3 regions of the Alkalibacter saccharofermentans DSM 14828 genome follow, and region 1 is predicted to be linked to each of the others. Evidence: riboswitches for the same ligand, from Rfam matches in the RefSeq annotation. Region 1 holds a riboswitch; each other region holds the start of a gene.
The links. A riboswitch is a leader RNA that binds a small molecule or an ion and turns the genes downstream of it on or off. The one in region 1 is predicted to bind thiamine pyrophosphate.

Region 1 (5,505 bases):
CACGCGGAAGCTACCTGTACCCATTCCTTTAGAATATCCTAGTTCACCGGCAAGTCCCATGGTTGCCACCGCCGCGGATACAGTCTTTGCATTTACAGGGTTTGATGCTATGAATCCTCCAGTGAGGGATGATAGCATGCATCCTGTACCTGTTATCTTTGCCATGCTTTCCACGCCATTTTTTACTACGTACGTTTCCATGCCGTCACTTACAACATCCTCTTTCCCTGTAACTGCCACCACACCTTTTATATTCAAAGCAAAATCTCTTGCTACGTTGCAAATCTCCTCAAGGTCCTTACTGTCTGAAAAGCTCGCATCAACGCCATTGGTCTTGGCACCCTTTATTGAAAATGCACTTTTAATCTCTGATGCATTCCCTCTCATCACTGAAATTTTCACCTCTTCAAGAAGTTTTAGAGTCATCTTCGTCCTCATATTCGAGGCTCCGCATCCTACCGGATCCAAAATAACAGGTATCCCTGAATTATTGGCCTTTTTCCCGGCTTTCACCATCGAGCCCATCGTTCTTTGGTTCAAAGTGCCTATGTTAATCACCAAAGCTTTTGAAATGCCGGCGATCTCTTCCACTTCCTCCTCATCATCAGCCATTATGGGTGATGCTCCTATCGCCAACAATATGTTGGCACAGTCATTGACTGTGACGTAATTCGTTATGTTATGGACTATCGGGTTAGCTCTACGTATTCTTTCGATGTAATCAGAGTTATATGACATCCACGTATTCTCCATTTAAAGTTTTGTTCATGTTTCTAACAGCACAGAATTTCCCACACATAGTGCAGGTGTCCTCGTTCTCAGGCATGGACTCTTCTCTGTATCTTCTAGCCTTTTCTTCATCAATGGATAGCTTGAACATACCTTCCCAATCCAAATCCTTTCTGGCTTGGCTCATCTTTTTATCCCAATCAGACGCACCTTTTATCCCCTTGGCTATATCCGCAGCGTGGGCTGCAATCTTTGAAGCTATTATTCCCTCTTTCATATCATCTAGATCCGGCAACCTCAAATGCTCTGCAGGGGTTACATAGCACAAGAATGAAGCCCCATATGTAGCCGCTATAGCCCCGCCTATAGCTGAAGTTATGTGGTCATAGCCAGGCGCCACATCAGTAACAAGAGGGCCCAAAACGTAAAATGGAGCGCCTTTGCATATCGTTTGCTGTATCTTCATATTCGCTTCTATCTGATCGATAGGCATGTGTCCCGGACCCTCGATTATCACCTGCACGTCCTTTTCCCAAGCTCTCCTGGTTAGATCTCCCAGTATCACAAGCTCTTCTATTTGGCTTACGTCGGAAGCATCTTCGATGCACCCGGGCCTGCAGGCATCCCCCAAACTCATGGTTACATCGTGCTCTCTGCAGATATCCAGTATCTCATCGTAAAATTCATAAAAAGGATTCTCTTTCCCTGTCATCTCCATCCAGGAAAATATCAAAGAGCCTCCCCTTGATACGATGTTAGTCAGCCTTTCTCCACGCTTTACATGCTTGGAGCTTTCCCTTGTAAGACCGCAATGCATGGTCATGAAATCAACTCCATCTTTGGCATGAAGTCGCACAACGTCGATGAATTCCTCACCAGTGATCTGATCCAGGGGCTTGTCGTAGTGTATTATTGCATCGTATACCGGCACAGTGCCTATAGCTGCCGGGCATTCCTTTATCAGCCTATGCCTGAGCGCCCCTCTTTCTCCTGCAGAGCTCAAATCCATTATCGCATCCGCTCCAAGCTCTACAGCTTTGTTTACCTTGCTCATCTCCAGATCATAATCCTCGCAATCCTTGGAAACGCCTAGATTTACATTAATCTTGGTCTTCAGTTTGTTTCCTATTCCCTTGGGGGAAAGGCTAAGGTGTTTTTTATTTGCCGGTATTGCTACCTGTCCCTTGGCTACAAGGTCCATGAGCTCTTCAACATGCATTCCCTCCTCAAGGGCCACTTTCTTGATTTGCTTGGTTATTATTCCCTTTCTTGCAGCGTCCATCTGTGTAGTAAATTCCATTTGCTTCCTCCTTGTACCGGTGGTCAAACAAAGAAAAAAAGACTCCCTCCGCTGATACGGAAAGAGTCTTAGTCTGTAAAATCCTAATGTTATCTCCCTACGACGGCATTATCCGTATCAGGTTATCGGGTCGAAATCAAGTTTCCTCTCAGCTTTTCAGCTCCCCGGATATTTATTTACTTAGATTGTATAGATTCTGTTGCCAAATGTCAAATGCTATTAATTATTTTCAAATATCAGCTCATCATCGGATATGCTTACTTTGATGGCTCCCCCTTTGTGTACATTGCCTTTTAGGAGCTCTTCAGAAAGCTTGTCCTCAACTTCTTTTTGAATCGTTCTTCTTAGAGGTCGTGCGCCATATTCAAGATTTGCGCCTCTTTCTGCCAGGTATCTTTTCGCATCCTCACTGAATTCAATGTCTATCTCAAGATCTTTAAGCCTATTTGCGAGCTGAACAAGGAGTATGTCAATTATCTCACCTAAGTGTTTGTCATCCAGCTGGTGGAACACTATGACCTCGTCTATACGGTTTAAGAACTCTGGCCTGAAGCTTCTTCGAAGCTCTTCCATCACATTGCCCTTCATTTTGTCGTATTCATCCTGCTGCAGGTTTTCTCCCGCTGAGAAGCCCAGCGTCTTGCCCTTTTTAATCGTGTGGGCTCCTACGTTGGATGTCATTATCACTACTGTATTCTTAAAATCTACAGTCCTTCCCTTTCCATCCGTCAACCTTCCGTCTTCCAGAATCTGAAGCAGTATGTTGAAAACATCCGGATGAGCCTTTTCGATTTCATCCAGAAGAATCACTGAATACGGCTTTCTCCTTACTTTTTCTGTCAGTTGTCCTCCTTCATCGTAACCCACATATCCCGGTGGAGACCCAATAAGCCGGGAAACAGAATGTTTTTCCATGTACTCGCTCATGTCCACTCTGATCATTGAGTCCTCATCCCCGAACATGATTTCTGCAAGCGCCTTGCTAAGTTCCGTTTTCCCCACACCTGTGGGGCCTAGAAATATGAACGAGCCTATAGGTCTTTTGGGGTCCTTAAGACCGACTCTAGCACGCCTTATCGCCCTAGATACGGCTTTAACCGCCTCATCCTGTCCTATGACCCTTTTGTGCAGCTCCTCTTCCATATGGAGGAGCTTCTCGGATTCTTCCTGGGCCAGTTTCTTAACGGGAACCCCGGACCAGCTGGAAACTATTTGGGCAATCTCTTCAGCTCCAACTTCTCCCCCTGTTCCGGTGTTGCTCTTTTGCCTCCAGGTCTTTTTGATTTCAACAAGCTTTTCTTTAGCCTTGTTCTCAAAGTCCCTTATCTCAGCAGCTTTCTCGTAATCCTGAGAAGCCACCGCTTCTTCTTTTTCCTGCTCGTACTTCTCTATTTTTGCCTCCAGATCTTTAATTTCCGGAGGTGCCGTAAGCATGTTAAGTCTTATTTTAGATGCGGCTTCGTCTATAAGGTCGATGGCCTTATCCGGAAGATACCTGTCGTTTATGTACCTGTGGGAAAGCTCTACCGCAGCCTTTAGCGCCTCGTCAGTTATTGTGACTTTGTGGTGGGCTTCGTATCTGTCCCTCAATCCTTTTAGTATCTCATAAGCTTCTTCCTTTGAAGGCTCTCCAATCTCTACAGGCTGAAATCTTCTTTCCAACGCAGAGTCCTTTTCTACGTACTTTCTATATTCGTCCAGCGTGGTAGCACCAATAGCTTGAAGCTGCCCCCTGGCTAGTGCTGGTTTTAGTATGTTCGAGGCATCTATGGCCCCTTCAGCGGCTCCTGCGCCTATTATTGTATGCATCTCATCGATAAACAAAATTATGTTACCAGCCTGTTTTATCTCCTCCATGGTATTTTTGAGCCTATCCTCAAATTCTCCCCTATATTTGGCTCCGGCAACCATTGAAGATAGATCAAGGGAGACTACCCTTTTGTCTCTCAGGTTTTCAGGCACATTCCCTGATGTGATCTTCTGAGCAAGTCCCTCTGCAATTGCAGTCTTTCCTACACCAGGTTCACCTATCAAGCAGGGATTATTTTTTGTTCGTCTGCTTAAGATCTGTATCACACGCTGAATTTCCGGATCCCTTCCGATTACAGGGTCAAGTTGTCCTTCGTCCGCCATCTGAGTGAGATCTCGTCCGAATTTGTCCAGATTTTTGGTATTGGCATTCTTAGGCTGCTGCGCCTTTTGATTCTGTGTAGGGGAAGAGTTCATGAGCTTAATTATTTCTTCCCTTATTTTTTCAAAATCTAATCCAAGGTCGCTTAGGATCTTGGCACCTACGCCTTCTCCCTCTCTGGTAAGACCTAGAAGTATATGTTCAGTCCCTATATAGCTTTGATTAAGAGCTCTTGCTTCCATCAAGCTGAGCTCCAGTATTTTTTTTGTTCTTGGAGTATATCCGATGATGTCGTTGACTGGATCTTCTCCTCTACCCAAAAGGGTCTCAACTTGCTTTGCCGCTTTATCAAAGGCAACACCCAGGTTTTTTAGCGCCAAGGCCGCGATCCCCTCTCCTTCTTTGATCAGCCCCAAGAGCAGGTGCTCGCTTCCTATGTAATTATGGTTTAATTTCTTTGCTTCTTCCTGAGAAAGCATCAAAACCTTTTGAGCTCTCTCCGTGAATCTTCCAAATATAGCCATTGATTGTTCCTCCTATTCAGATTTTAAGAATTTTCTGATATGTTCAGCCCTTATCCTGTCCCTGTCGATTTCAGTCAAATCTCCTCCGTAAATCCCCGATAGTATCCCTGGCTGAATGTTTACCATCAAGTCGTTTATAGTTCCGATGTCCTGATCTATAAGCTCCAAGTCGGAGCCCAATCTGACTAGAGACAATAGCTTCATGCTCTCTTCTGCATTTATGGACCTTGCGTTTGACAGTACGCCAAATGCCCGGTATATTTTGTCCTCCAGATAAATCCTGTTGGTGTTTAATATCTCGTATCTGTGTTCCCTTTCCTTTTTTATTATCTCCCTGGCCACATCGTGAAGGTTTTCTATAAGCTCCCGCTCCGTCATGCCCAGGGTATTTTGATTTGATATTTGGTATAAGTCTCCCAATGCCTGGGTTCCCTCACCGTAAATGCCCCTTATGGTCAAACCGAATTTAGCCAATGTGACTATCATGGTATTTATCTGATTATTAAGTGTCAATGAGGGCAGGTGCAGCATCACTGAAGCCCTCATCCCTGTGCCTACATTGGTAGGACAAGCGGTTAGATAACCGTATTTTTCATGGTATGCGAAATCGACGCACTTTTCAAGCACATCATCTACCGCGTTTGCCATTTCGTATGTCTTATGGAGCTGAAAGCCTTCCTGTATGCACTGTATCCTCACATGGTCCTCTTCATTTGCCATTATGCTGATATCTTCATTTTTATTTATGAATACAGCCGCACATTTATTGCTGCCAAGCTCAGGACTGGTAAGATGCTTTTCTACAAGCACTCTTCTTTCGT
Region 2 (5,505 bases), on a different contig from region 1:
GTGGGAGCTCATAAGAGCGGCTTGATTGGAGAGAACCCAAACGGAATTCCGAATAATTTGATGCCGTTTATAACTCAAGTAGCAAAAGGTAAGCTTCAAGAGCTAAAAGTATTCGGAGATGATTATGATACTGTTGATGGAACAGGCGTAAGAGATTACATACACGTTATTGATTTGGCTAAGGGGCATGTAGCTGCTATCGAAAAGTCACAAAAAGGTACTTCTGTGTATAATTTGGGAACAGGTCGAGGAACCTCTGTTTTGGAGCTTATAAAAGCCTTTGAAAAAATCAATGGTATAAAGATACCGTATTCAATAACAAAAAGGCGCCAAGGGGATATTGCCGAATGCTACGCAGATGTTAAAAAAGCAGAAGAGGAATTGGGATGGACAGCTGAACTTGGGGTCGAAGATATGGTCAGAGATGCCTGGAACTTTGAAAAAAAGAGGGCATAAAGGCAAGCACTGCTCTTAAATAAATATTTAACGGAAAGTAACCTTTGAAATAATCATTATGAATGGAGTAATTAGTGAAGATTAAAAAATGATAAAAATACCGCACAGTATTCTGTACGCTATAAGAAAGAGTAGTGCTTAATCTCGATACGAAAGTTCCTTTTGTTATGCAGAAACTAAAAAAGTCTTAAGAGAATATTTAAAGTTGTATCTAAAATGTAAATAAAGTTTGCGCGTTTGTATATTTAATGTTACAATACTCTTGTTGAAAAAATTTAACTCTATCAAGAGTATGGGAGAAATGTTATGAACAAAAACTGGATGAAAACAGTAGATGTACAGACATGGCAATTAAAAGACAGAGCAAAGGCGTTGGCAGTATCTGGTGCCATTACTGCGACTATAGCTATAGGAGTATTGACCTACCAAAACAGCTTTTCTTATCAGTTGTACTTCAATGGTCAGAACCTAGGTTATGTATCAGAGCAAATGATGGTTGAAGATGCATTGGCTGAAATTGAAAAACAGCTTATAGATCAGTACGGTGAAGACTTTTTTTATGAAAAGGAAATAACCTTCGAAAAAGTGAGAGTGGATAAAAGCTCGACTTTGGAAATTGACAGCTTAACTAATGCATTGCAAGAAAATATTCAGGTATTCCAAGAAGCGGCAGTAATTATGGTTGACGGAGAAGAAAAGCTTATTCTAGCGACTGTTGAGGAAGCTAATGAAATTTTGGAACAAATGAAAAAACCATATGTTGAAAGTCTTGCCGGGTCATCGAATAATATCGAGATTCTAGATATAGCCTTTGAGCAAGATGTAGAAGTAATATTAAAAAATGTTCAAGCGGATTTGATACTTGATGAAGTTGACGCACTTGAAAGAGTGAATATAAATACAGAAGAAATTCAGACATACAAAGTGGCTCAAGGTGACTCAGCTTGGACAATTTCCAGGTCTTACGGAACTGGCTTGAGAACCTTGGAGGAAGCAAATCCTGATAAAAACCTTGAAGAGTTGATGCCGGGAGACACTATAAATTTAAGCGTTGAAAAACCATTTCTTGACGTATCAGCGATGGTGAAAGAGACTGTTAGTGAAAAAATATCATATGCTACCGAGAAGAAAAAGGATTCTTCTTTATTTATCGGACAAACGAAGGTAGAGCAGGAAGGCAAGAACGGCGAAAAGGAAGTAACAAAAGAAGTTTTATACGTAAATGGAGTAGCGGAAAAATCAAAGGTTATAAATGAAAAGGTAATCGCGGAACCAATTGCCAAGATAGTGCTTGAAGGCACCAAATCAAGACCAGTGGTAACTGCTTCGAGATCAACTTCAGCTTCATCATACAAGTCTAACCTGGGTTCTTCAATAGTAGCAACTGCAAGACAGTACCTGGGAACTCCATATAGAAGTGGAGGGTCGACGCCAGCTGGTTTCGATTGTTCCGGTTTCACACAGTATGTATTCAGACAATTGGGAATAGGTCTCCCTAGAACCAGCGGAGGGCAGAGAAGCGTCGGAGGATTCGTTGCGAAAAGCGATTTGATGCCCGGAGATTTAGTTGTTTTTTCAGGTCATGTGGGTATTTACGTAGGAAACGGCAACATGATTCACTCACCCAGGCCAGGAAGAAGAGTTGAGATAACGTCTATTAATACAGCGTATTGGAGAGCAAAATACATCAGTGGAAGAAGAGCCTACTGAATTTAATAGCTATTAATCATTGTTCCCAGGTGGATTCCAAGGCTTTGCTCTTGGAATCCACCTGGGAACATTTTTTTTATAATGGTCGTAATCTTTGCCGAAACGCTTTAAGAGATCAGGCTCTTCAAATAAAGAGAAATATAAGTTGTTGACTATGAAAAATACAAAGCAGAAGGCAAATATCCTCATTGAAGCGAAAACAAGAGAATATCCCAGCAATACCGTGATTACGCTTAATATCATCGGATTTCTAACATAGGCATATGGTCCTGTCATAATAAGTCTTTGAGAAGGATTCCAAGGCATAATCGTGCTTCTGCTAACGGAAATAAAAAACTTAACGATAATAAAAAAACAAATGCAGCTGACTAAAAGCAGTATAATACCCAATAATAGAACTGCTTTGTTTTGGTTGAAAAGAGAATCGCCCACAGCACTTATTTCAAAGAAAATAATAACCAAGGGAACTGCGATGCATACGACTATAGGCAAGAGAAATGATATGATATGCTTTTTTAAATTTTTCATGTTTATCACCCTCTTTATTATTTAAATAATTAGTACCCCTACCAGAAGAAAAGAAACTGATGTTTGCCATTGTATGTAAATGGTTAATTTGTTATAATGAATTTAACCTGTAAGTAGTATTGCTGACTTGAAAGAAAATCAGAGGAGGTAGTCTATAGTGAAAGGTATGCTGAAATATGCTCAAAAGTACAAAGATCAGATGACTGTTGTAGATATAGGGCTTTTAAAGCTTTCGTTATGCTCCATGGGAGTCCTTATGGGAATGGCAGTGCCTCAGTCCCAGAGAAAAAAGGTGATGGCCTGTGCAAGTACTGTTTTTGCTCTGTCGTATGCGCCTCTGCTTGCAAAATATCTTGGGATTCTCACTGAGGAATGCAAAAACAGATCCGATTATTCAGATGACATATACTGACTAGATTAGTAACAAAACTTTTAATCATACATAATGGGGAGCTTGCGCATGCAGGCTGAGAGGAGACTAAATGCTGTCTCGACCCTAAAAACCTGATTTGGATAATGCCAACGTGGGACTCATAGCTTGCTGTTTATTGAGATCTGCTTTGCGCAGGTCTCTTTTTATATATTAAATTTAAGGAGGATTTAAATGAACATCAAAAAATTATCATTAGCAGGTCTTTTTGTTGCACTAGCTGTATCATTGTCCGGATTCTTTATTCCTGTGGGAGCCGCAAAGTGCTTTCCCATACAGCATATGGTCAATGTTTTATCTGGAGTAATACTGGGACCCGTATATGGAGTGGGGGTTGCATTTGCAACATCTCTGATTCGCATTTCAATGGGTACCGGGAGCCTTCTTGCCTTCCCGGGGAGCATGATAGGAGCTATGATGTGTGGTGTTTTGTACATGAAAAGCAGAAAGATGACCCACGCATTTTTAGGTGAAGTTGTTGGGACCGGTTTATTCGGAGCGCTTGCTTCCTACCCTGTAGCCGCATTATTAATGGGCAGGGAGGTAGCCCTGTTCGCATTTGTGATTCCCTTTGGAGTAAGCTCGATTGCAGGAAGCACAATTTCAGTATTGATTATAAAAGCTTTGGAGAGAACTAAGGTGTTTCAACTTATCAAAATGTGAAGCGCTAACGCTGAAAAAATGTAGTATAATAAGGTATGAGCAAATTCATTTGGAAGCGGTGGTGCAACATGAAGCTTGAAGAACTTGTTAACGAATACCGGCAGCAATTAAATCAAACAGATCTTCAGGTCTGGCAGTTCATATATAACAATAAAGAAAAATGCAAGACCATGTCTATCTATGAAATGGCAGATCATTGCTGTGTATCGAGAACAACGATACTTCGTTTTGCAAAGAAGATATCCTTAGACGGTTACAGTGAATTAAAAGCAATTTTAAAAATGGAAGCAGGCGATCAAAAAGAAGAAAAAATTGATGAAGTAAAAGCTTTGCTAGGTCTTTATAAAAGAGTCGCTGAGGAGATGGCAGATAAGGATTTTACATCAGTCTGCAGGCTTATTTACAAAGCCAAAAGGATAATTGGATATGGGTCTGGTTTTGTCCAAAAAAATGTTGTAAATGAAATCAAAAGGCTTTTTGTAAACGGAGGAGACCTAATTTATATACTTGAAGGAAATGCCGAATTCAATCTGCTGTCCAAAAAGCTAACCAAGGACGACCTGTTCATCATCGTTTCTTTGGATGGAGAATCCCAGCAAGTCATAAAGATGGCCAGAGAGCTGAAATTAAGGGAGATACCTTTTATTTCGATAACAAGACTTAAAGACAATACCCTAGCAAGCTTGAGCACTGAAAAAATATATATAACACCATATCAATTCAACTTGTTGGATTAAAGGAACACGATGCGTGGAAAGTATTGAAATTGTGGATGTAAACAATTACTATAAACACATAACAAGCGCGCTGATCAAACCGGTAAACAATTAGATTAGAAATCGAAAGGAAGTTTTATATGAAATCAAGCTCAATTACAATAGCAGGTGGGGGTAGCACTTTCACACCCGGAATAGTAATTATGTTGCTGGACAATCTTGACAAATTCCCGATACGTCAAATAAAATTCTACGATAATGATGGTGACCGACAGGAAGTAATAGGAAAGGCTTGTGAGATACTTCTAAAGGAAAGGGCACCGCAAATCAAGTTCAGCTATACTACAGATCCCGAAGAAGCCTTTACTGATATCGACTTCGTAATGGCTCATATAAGAGTCGGAAAGTATGCAATGCGTGAATTGGATGAAAAAATTCCACTAAGATATAAAGTATTAGGTCAAGAAACCTGTGGACCTGGGGGAATAGCATACGGAATGAGATCCATAGGAGGAATACTCGAAATCATAGATTTTATGGAAAAATATTCACCAAATGCGTGGATGCTTAACTACTCCAACCCGGCAGCAATCGTAGCTGAAGCTACGAGAAGACTGAGACCTGATTCAAGAGTGCTCAATATATGTGATATGCCTGTTGGTATAGAAGAGCTCATGGCCAGGATTGCAGGCTTGAATTCCAGAAAAGAAATGGATGTCAGATATTATGGACTAAACCACTTTGGCTGGTGGAATAGCATAAGAGATAAACAGGGAAATGATTTAATGCCAAAAATCAAAGAGCATGTGGCAAAATATGGATACACATTCGATATGGGTCACCACCAGCATGTTGACGCTAGCTGGAATGACACATTTCACAAGGCAAAGGATGTATTTGCTTTGGACCCGGACACATTGCCTAACACATATCTAAAATATTATCTGTTTCAGGACTACGTCGTCGAGCATTCAGACATAGAGTTTTCCAGAGCAAATGAAG
Region 3 (5,505 bases), on a different contig from region 1:
AGGGTGGTGGAGGAACCTTCCATTGGTTGAATGATTTCTACATCCAAGCCTTCATCCTCAAAATATCCGTTCTCCAAAGCTACATAAAGCCCTGTATGGTTCGTATTAGGAGTCCAATCCAGTATAACCGTAGTCTTTTCTTCGGTTTCTCCCCCGCAACCTGCCAATGCCAATGCCAATGCCAATGTTAGAGTTAAACCCATCAATAATTTTTTCATTTAATCCTCATCCCTTTCTGTTTGCCAATGCAAAACTCTATTCCCTAATATTTCTATAGCATATATTATTAAAATACTCATAATTACAATTATTAATATCGATGCAAACACCCTGTCCAGGGCATAAGCATTTTTTGCCCTTAACATGTATACCCCTATACCCCGATCTCCCCCTAGCCATTCTCCAATGACTGCAGACATTATCATATATGTAGCGGCAATTTTGAGTCCGGAAAAAAAGTGTACCAACGCAAAAGGAAGCTTCAAGTGATAGAATACCTGCAACTTTGTAGCCTTCATTGTCTTGAACAACCTTAGATAATCCTCATCTATGCTTTCCATTCCATGAACCAGGCTGATTACAATTGGAAAGAAGCATACTATAACCACTATAATTATTTTAGGAAGCGTGCCGAACCCGAACCAAATGATCAGTAGAGGCGCAATTGCTATTATCGGAACCGTTTGAGAAATTACCAATAAAGGATATAACGCCTTTTTTATTATTTCAAAGCTATCCATTATTATCGCTAATATGAAAGCCAACACTATGGAAAATCCAAAACCTACAAAAGATGCGTAAAGGGTTCTTGCCGAGTGATATCTGATAAGTTCAAAATCTCTGACAAGGGCGGAAGCTATTCTCGTAGGGGAGGGCAGAATATAACCCGGGACATTTCTGACCTGTACGATAATCTGCCATAACACAAGTGCCAACGCTATCCCGGCTATCGGGTAAAGCTTATCTGTATTTATATATTTTTTCATCCATTGTGACCCCGTCTTTTTTGGCATCTATTTTAATTACGGACACCACCCTTTCAGCTCCATTTTCAAAAACAATTTCCTGACATCTTTTAACTATGTCCATGAGCTGATCGTATTCTCCCTCCATGGTCGTTTCCATGGGACCAACGATATGTTTGACGCCTGTTGATTGTATATACTCTATAGCCTTGTCTACCACATCGTATATTTCACATTCAGGTACGCCAGGCAATACTTGAAGACTAACATTTACTGTTTTCATTTAGACATCTTCCCTTTCTTTGAAACCAACGTTTAACTTTTCGTAAAAGTTTCCCTCTATAATTTCTGTCATTTCAGCCACATCGATTTTTTTGATTTCCGCTATTTCTTTTACTATGTTTTTTACTTCATTTGGATATCCGCACTTCCCATTTACCCATAGCAATGATCCGGGACCATCTGTTTCCGTCAAGATTTGCTTTAAGGGCACATACTCAATAAGTTCTCCAGCTGCTGGCGAAATTCCGGAATCCACGCTAATCGTAAATAAACATCCAAAATCGATCAGCTTTGTCAAAATATCTCTAGGTCCGCTATACCAGTGAATGATAGGCGGTTTGATATCAAAGGACTTAATCGATGATAGAACCTCTTTTTCGGCCCCCTTGGTATGAATGTTCGACACTTTGCCATATTTTTTGCACCTGTCGAGCATATATTCGAAAACCTTGTACTGAGCAGGATAATTTTCTTTATTTTTATCCCAGTAAAAATCTAGTCCTATTTCTCCTATACAGGCTGCCTCGCGAATCAGCGGATCATGGTCTTCTAAAACATTTAAGTTCGCAGATGCTTTCCATGGATGAATTCCAAAAGCAGGTATCACAAGATCCCAATCTTTAGAAACAGCCTTTGAAAACTCATAGGACTCAGCGTCCATTGAACATGCCAAAGTCAGTATTTCTTCCTTTTTTATTATCTCAAGGGCGACATGAAGGTTGTCTTCAAATTGCTCCAAATGAGTATGGGCATCTATATACATTGTTCCTCCAATATCTGGCTGCTCCAATATAAAAAAGCACTGTAAAATTACAGTGCTTGGGCGAACGTCCATTAAAGCTTTCCTCCGGCAGTTTTAACCGCATCAGGTTCAAAGGGTTAAAGTTCAACTTTTCTCAGCCTTTTAGGCACCCCCAGCACATTTCATTATTGTGTTAGAGTCAGTATATCACATGATAATCCTTTATACAAGCACCCACTCTTATTAACTAATCTCTTAAATCTGTGTTTATTTTTGTATATTTACACATCATATTGACATGTCTGCGATTAAAGTCTAGAATGATATCGCGCATATTGCATGCAAAGCATTGTTTTTAAGCACGAGCCTTCAAATTAATTCCACAAGGAGATGTTTTAATGTTCCGTCCAAAGCTTTTCACTTTAATAAGCACTAAAAACCCCTCCCTAAATAAAAACCAAATAACAAAGGATATCGTTTCAGGCATAATAGTGGCAATTATTGCTCTGCCTTTATCCATAGCACTAGGGATCGCTTCAGGCGTAGAACCTGAAAAAGGTTTGATAACTGCTGTTATAGCAGGATTTTTGATATCTTTTTTAGGCGGCAGCCGTGTGCAGATCGGCGGCCCTACAGGGGCATTTGTCATTATAGTTTACGGCGTCATTGCTCAGTTCGGCATCGAGGGGCTTACTATTGCTACAATTATGGCAGGTGTTTTCATGATTCTCTTCGGACTTATGCAGTTTGGAAGCATAATCAGATATATCCCCTACCCTATCACTACAGGTTTTACATCGGGAATCGCTGTAGTTTTATTTTCTACCCAAGTAAAGGATTTTTTAGGTCTTGAAATTGTCAACGTCCCTTCTGAATTCTTTGAAAAGTGGCACTCCTATATATCCAATATACATACCTTAAGCCTACCTACAGTATCCGTCGGACTCTTGTCCCTGTTGATAATAGTTTTATGGCCAAAAATAAACAAGACTATTCCCGGATCCTTGATAGCTCTTGTAATCTCTACAGGTATCGTTGCCGCATTCAATCTTCCCGTCTTAACAATCGGAGATCATTTCGGAGAAATTTCAAGCAAGATAACACTTATTGATCTTACAGCCATTGAAATCTCTATACCAATCATTAGAAACTTGATCCCCCCTGCCCTGACCATTGCATTTCTTGCCAGCATCGAGTCCCTGCTCTCAGCTGTGGTGGCAGATGGAATGATCGGCAAGAAACACAGATCAAATACAGAGTTGATAGCCCAGGGAATCGCAAATATCGGCTCGGCCGTTTTTGGTGGCATACCGGCAACGGGAGCTATAGCCCGAACTGCAGCAAATGTGAAAAATGGCGGCAGGACTCCTATCGCCGGAATAGTCCACGCTCTTTTTTTGCTTCTTATAATGCAGATTTTCATGCCTTTAGCAAAACTTATACCTATGACTTCTCTGGGTGCGATACTTTTAGTAGTTGCTTACAACATGAGCGAGTGGCGCTCATTCAAAGGGCTTTTGCGTTCTACTAAAAGCGACGTGACCGTTTTGCTTCTCACTTTTATCTTAACTGTGGTTTTCGACCTTATAATAGCTATCCAAATTGGCATGCTTGCTGCTATGTTTCTGTTTATCAGAAGAATGGCCGACAGTACCCAAGTAGCAAATACGGCATTGATGTATAAAAATATACTTGACGATGAACACGACGAAAATATGGAAACGGATAGTACTTCCCACGATTATCTAGGATCTAAAATATTGGTCTACGACATCAACGGTCCTTTGTTTTTTGGCGCCGCAAACACCTTCTTGGATATCTTAAACGAATTGAAGACCCATACTGAATTTTTAATACTTAAAATGAATAACGTCCCTAATATGGATGCCACTGCTCTGGATGCACTTAAAAGAATACACAAAAGATGCGTTAAGGAAAAGACCGCCTTATATTATTGCGGAGTCAATGAACAGCCCCTTAAGATTTTAAGGGTTTCAGGCTATATCGATGATGTAGGTGAATACAATTTCTTTGATGATGTAAAAGATGCTGTCAAATCGGCTGCATTGAAAGTTTCAAATTTATAAAACAAACTACTTAAATCACCTTCAAATAAGTTCAAGGTGATTTTTAATTTCATTTATTCCAGTAGAAATACGCATATGGATAATATGCTATTGACAATAAAAAGCGTGAGGAATATAATATGACTAACAAGTCACATGACCAGTTGGACACATTAAATTCTGAGGAGGAATTTCTATGATAAGCGTTAAAAATCTATACCATTCCTATGAAAAAAACGACGCCTATGCGGTAAAGGACGTTAGTTTCGAAGTTGAAAAAGGCGAAGTGTTCGGTTTTTTAGGCCCATCCGGTGCAGGCAAGTCAACTACCCAGGGCATCTTGACCGGTCTTCTTCCCTTGCAAAAGGGTGAAGCGACGGTAGCAGGTTGTGACATGCACAAACCCCAGAGAAGCATGTTCAATAAAATAGGCGTCTCTTTTGAGCAGTCCAATGTTTACGGCAAACTGACAGCTTTGGAAAACTTAAAATTCTATCAAAAACTCTTTGATGTAAAAACTGAAGACCCAATGAAGCTATTAGAGATAGCTGGTTTAGATCATGTGGCAAACAAAAAAGCAGGTGAATTTTCAAAAGGAATGAAGCACCGACTTACATTCGTAAGAAGCATGCTCAATAATCCGGAATTGTGGTTCTTGGATGAGCCTACAACAGGATTGGATCCCGCAATTGCAAGTAAGATAAAAGATATAATAAAAGAGCAGAATTCAAAGGGAACAACCGTTTTTTTGACAACCCATAACATGTTCGTGGCAGATGAACTTTGTCATAGGGTTGCCTTCATAATCGACGGGGTCATAAAACTCATCGATTCCCCTAGAAATCTCAAGCTCAAATACGGTGAAAAAATGGTGGCTGTAGACCATGTTGAAGAAGGTAAAACCGTAAAGGAGCAATTATCCCTCTTGCTGCCAGAGGATAAGGAAAGGCTAAGTCATATAATCAAAAATGGCAAGATTGAAATGATGCATACCAAAGAGGCTACTCTAGAGGAAATTTTCATAAAAGTAACCGGGAGGGGGCTGAAATAATATGAAAAAGCTCTTCACCACTTTTTTAAAAGACGCAAAACTTTCATTAAATAGCCTTTACTTTTATATCGAGATTGGAATGGCCGTCATTTTCATAGCCGTGATGCTGTTCGTGGTACCCGAAAACTTCGATCAGTCCCAACAGCTTTTCGCATTCATCAACTTGGATGAACCAGCCAAATCTCAGATCATGGAGCTTGTTGAAGCTGAATCTGTCGAGATTTTATCCGAAAGATCCCAGGTGGAAGAAGCGCTGTCTAAAGACCGGTCGGCTGTAGGGGTAGAAATAAAAACAGACGGCAACGTACTTGCATACGACCTTATCCTTCAAGGATACGAAAGCGAAAGCATGAAGGCAATGCTAAAAGCTTCGATAGAAGGGGAATTTTTGTCTCAAAT

Region 2: another riboswitch for thiamine pyrophosphate. It lies ahead of thiW (energy coupling factor transporter S component ThiW); the one in region 1 lies ahead of thiC (phosphomethylpyrimidine synthase ThiC).
Region 3: another riboswitch for thiamine pyrophosphate. It lies ahead of BUB93_RS01385 (TatD family hydrolase); the one in region 1 lies ahead of thiC (phosphomethylpyrimidine synthase ThiC).

What each region holds. Positions count from the first base shown of each region.
Region 1 covers NZ_FQTU01000022.1:894-6,398, forward strand. Annotated here, with positions in the region: gene thiM (hydroxyethylthiazole kinase) at 1-738, opposite strand, end outside; gene thiC (phosphomethylpyrimidine synthase ThiC) at 728-2,029, opposite strand; TPP riboswitch at 2,107-2,206, opposite strand; gene BUB93_RS10820 (ATP-dependent Clp protease ATP-binding subunit) at 2,249-4,684, opposite strand; gene BUB93_RS10825 (protein arginine kinase) at 4,697-5,505, opposite strand, start outside.
Region 2 covers NZ_FQTU01000001.1:250,743-256,247, reverse strand. Annotated here, with positions in the region: gene galE (UDP-glucose 4-epimerase GalE) at 1-456, shown strand, start outside; gene BUB93_RS01245 (C40 family peptidase) at 763-2,166, shown strand; gene BUB93_RS01240 (methyltransferase family protein) at 2,179-2,694, opposite strand; gene BUB93_RS01235 (hypothetical protein) at 2,852-3,106, shown strand; TPP riboswitch at 3,131-3,242, shown strand; gene thiW (energy coupling factor transporter S component ThiW) at 3,299-3,787, shown strand; gene BUB93_RS01225 (MurR/RpiR family transcriptional regulator) at 3,856-4,524, shown strand; gene BUB93_RS01220 (6-phospho-alpha-glucosidase) at 4,644-5,505, shown strand, end outside.
Region 3 covers NZ_FQTU01000001.1:278,471-283,975, forward strand. Annotated here, with positions in the region: gene BUB93_RS01370 (ABC transporter substrate-binding protein) at 1-218, opposite strand, end outside; gene BUB93_RS01375 (ABC transporter permease) at 219-986, opposite strand; gene BUB93_RS01380 (MTH1187 family thiamine-binding protein) at 961-1,248, opposite strand; gene BUB93_RS01385 (TatD family hydrolase) at 1,249-2,082, opposite strand; TPP riboswitch at 2,073-2,173, opposite strand; gene BUB93_RS01390 (SulP family inorganic anion transporter) at 2,388-4,076, shown strand; gene BUB93_RS01395 (ABC transporter ATP-binding protein) at 4,252-5,106, shown strand; gene BUB93_RS01400 (ABC transporter permease) at 5,108-5,505, shown strand, end outside.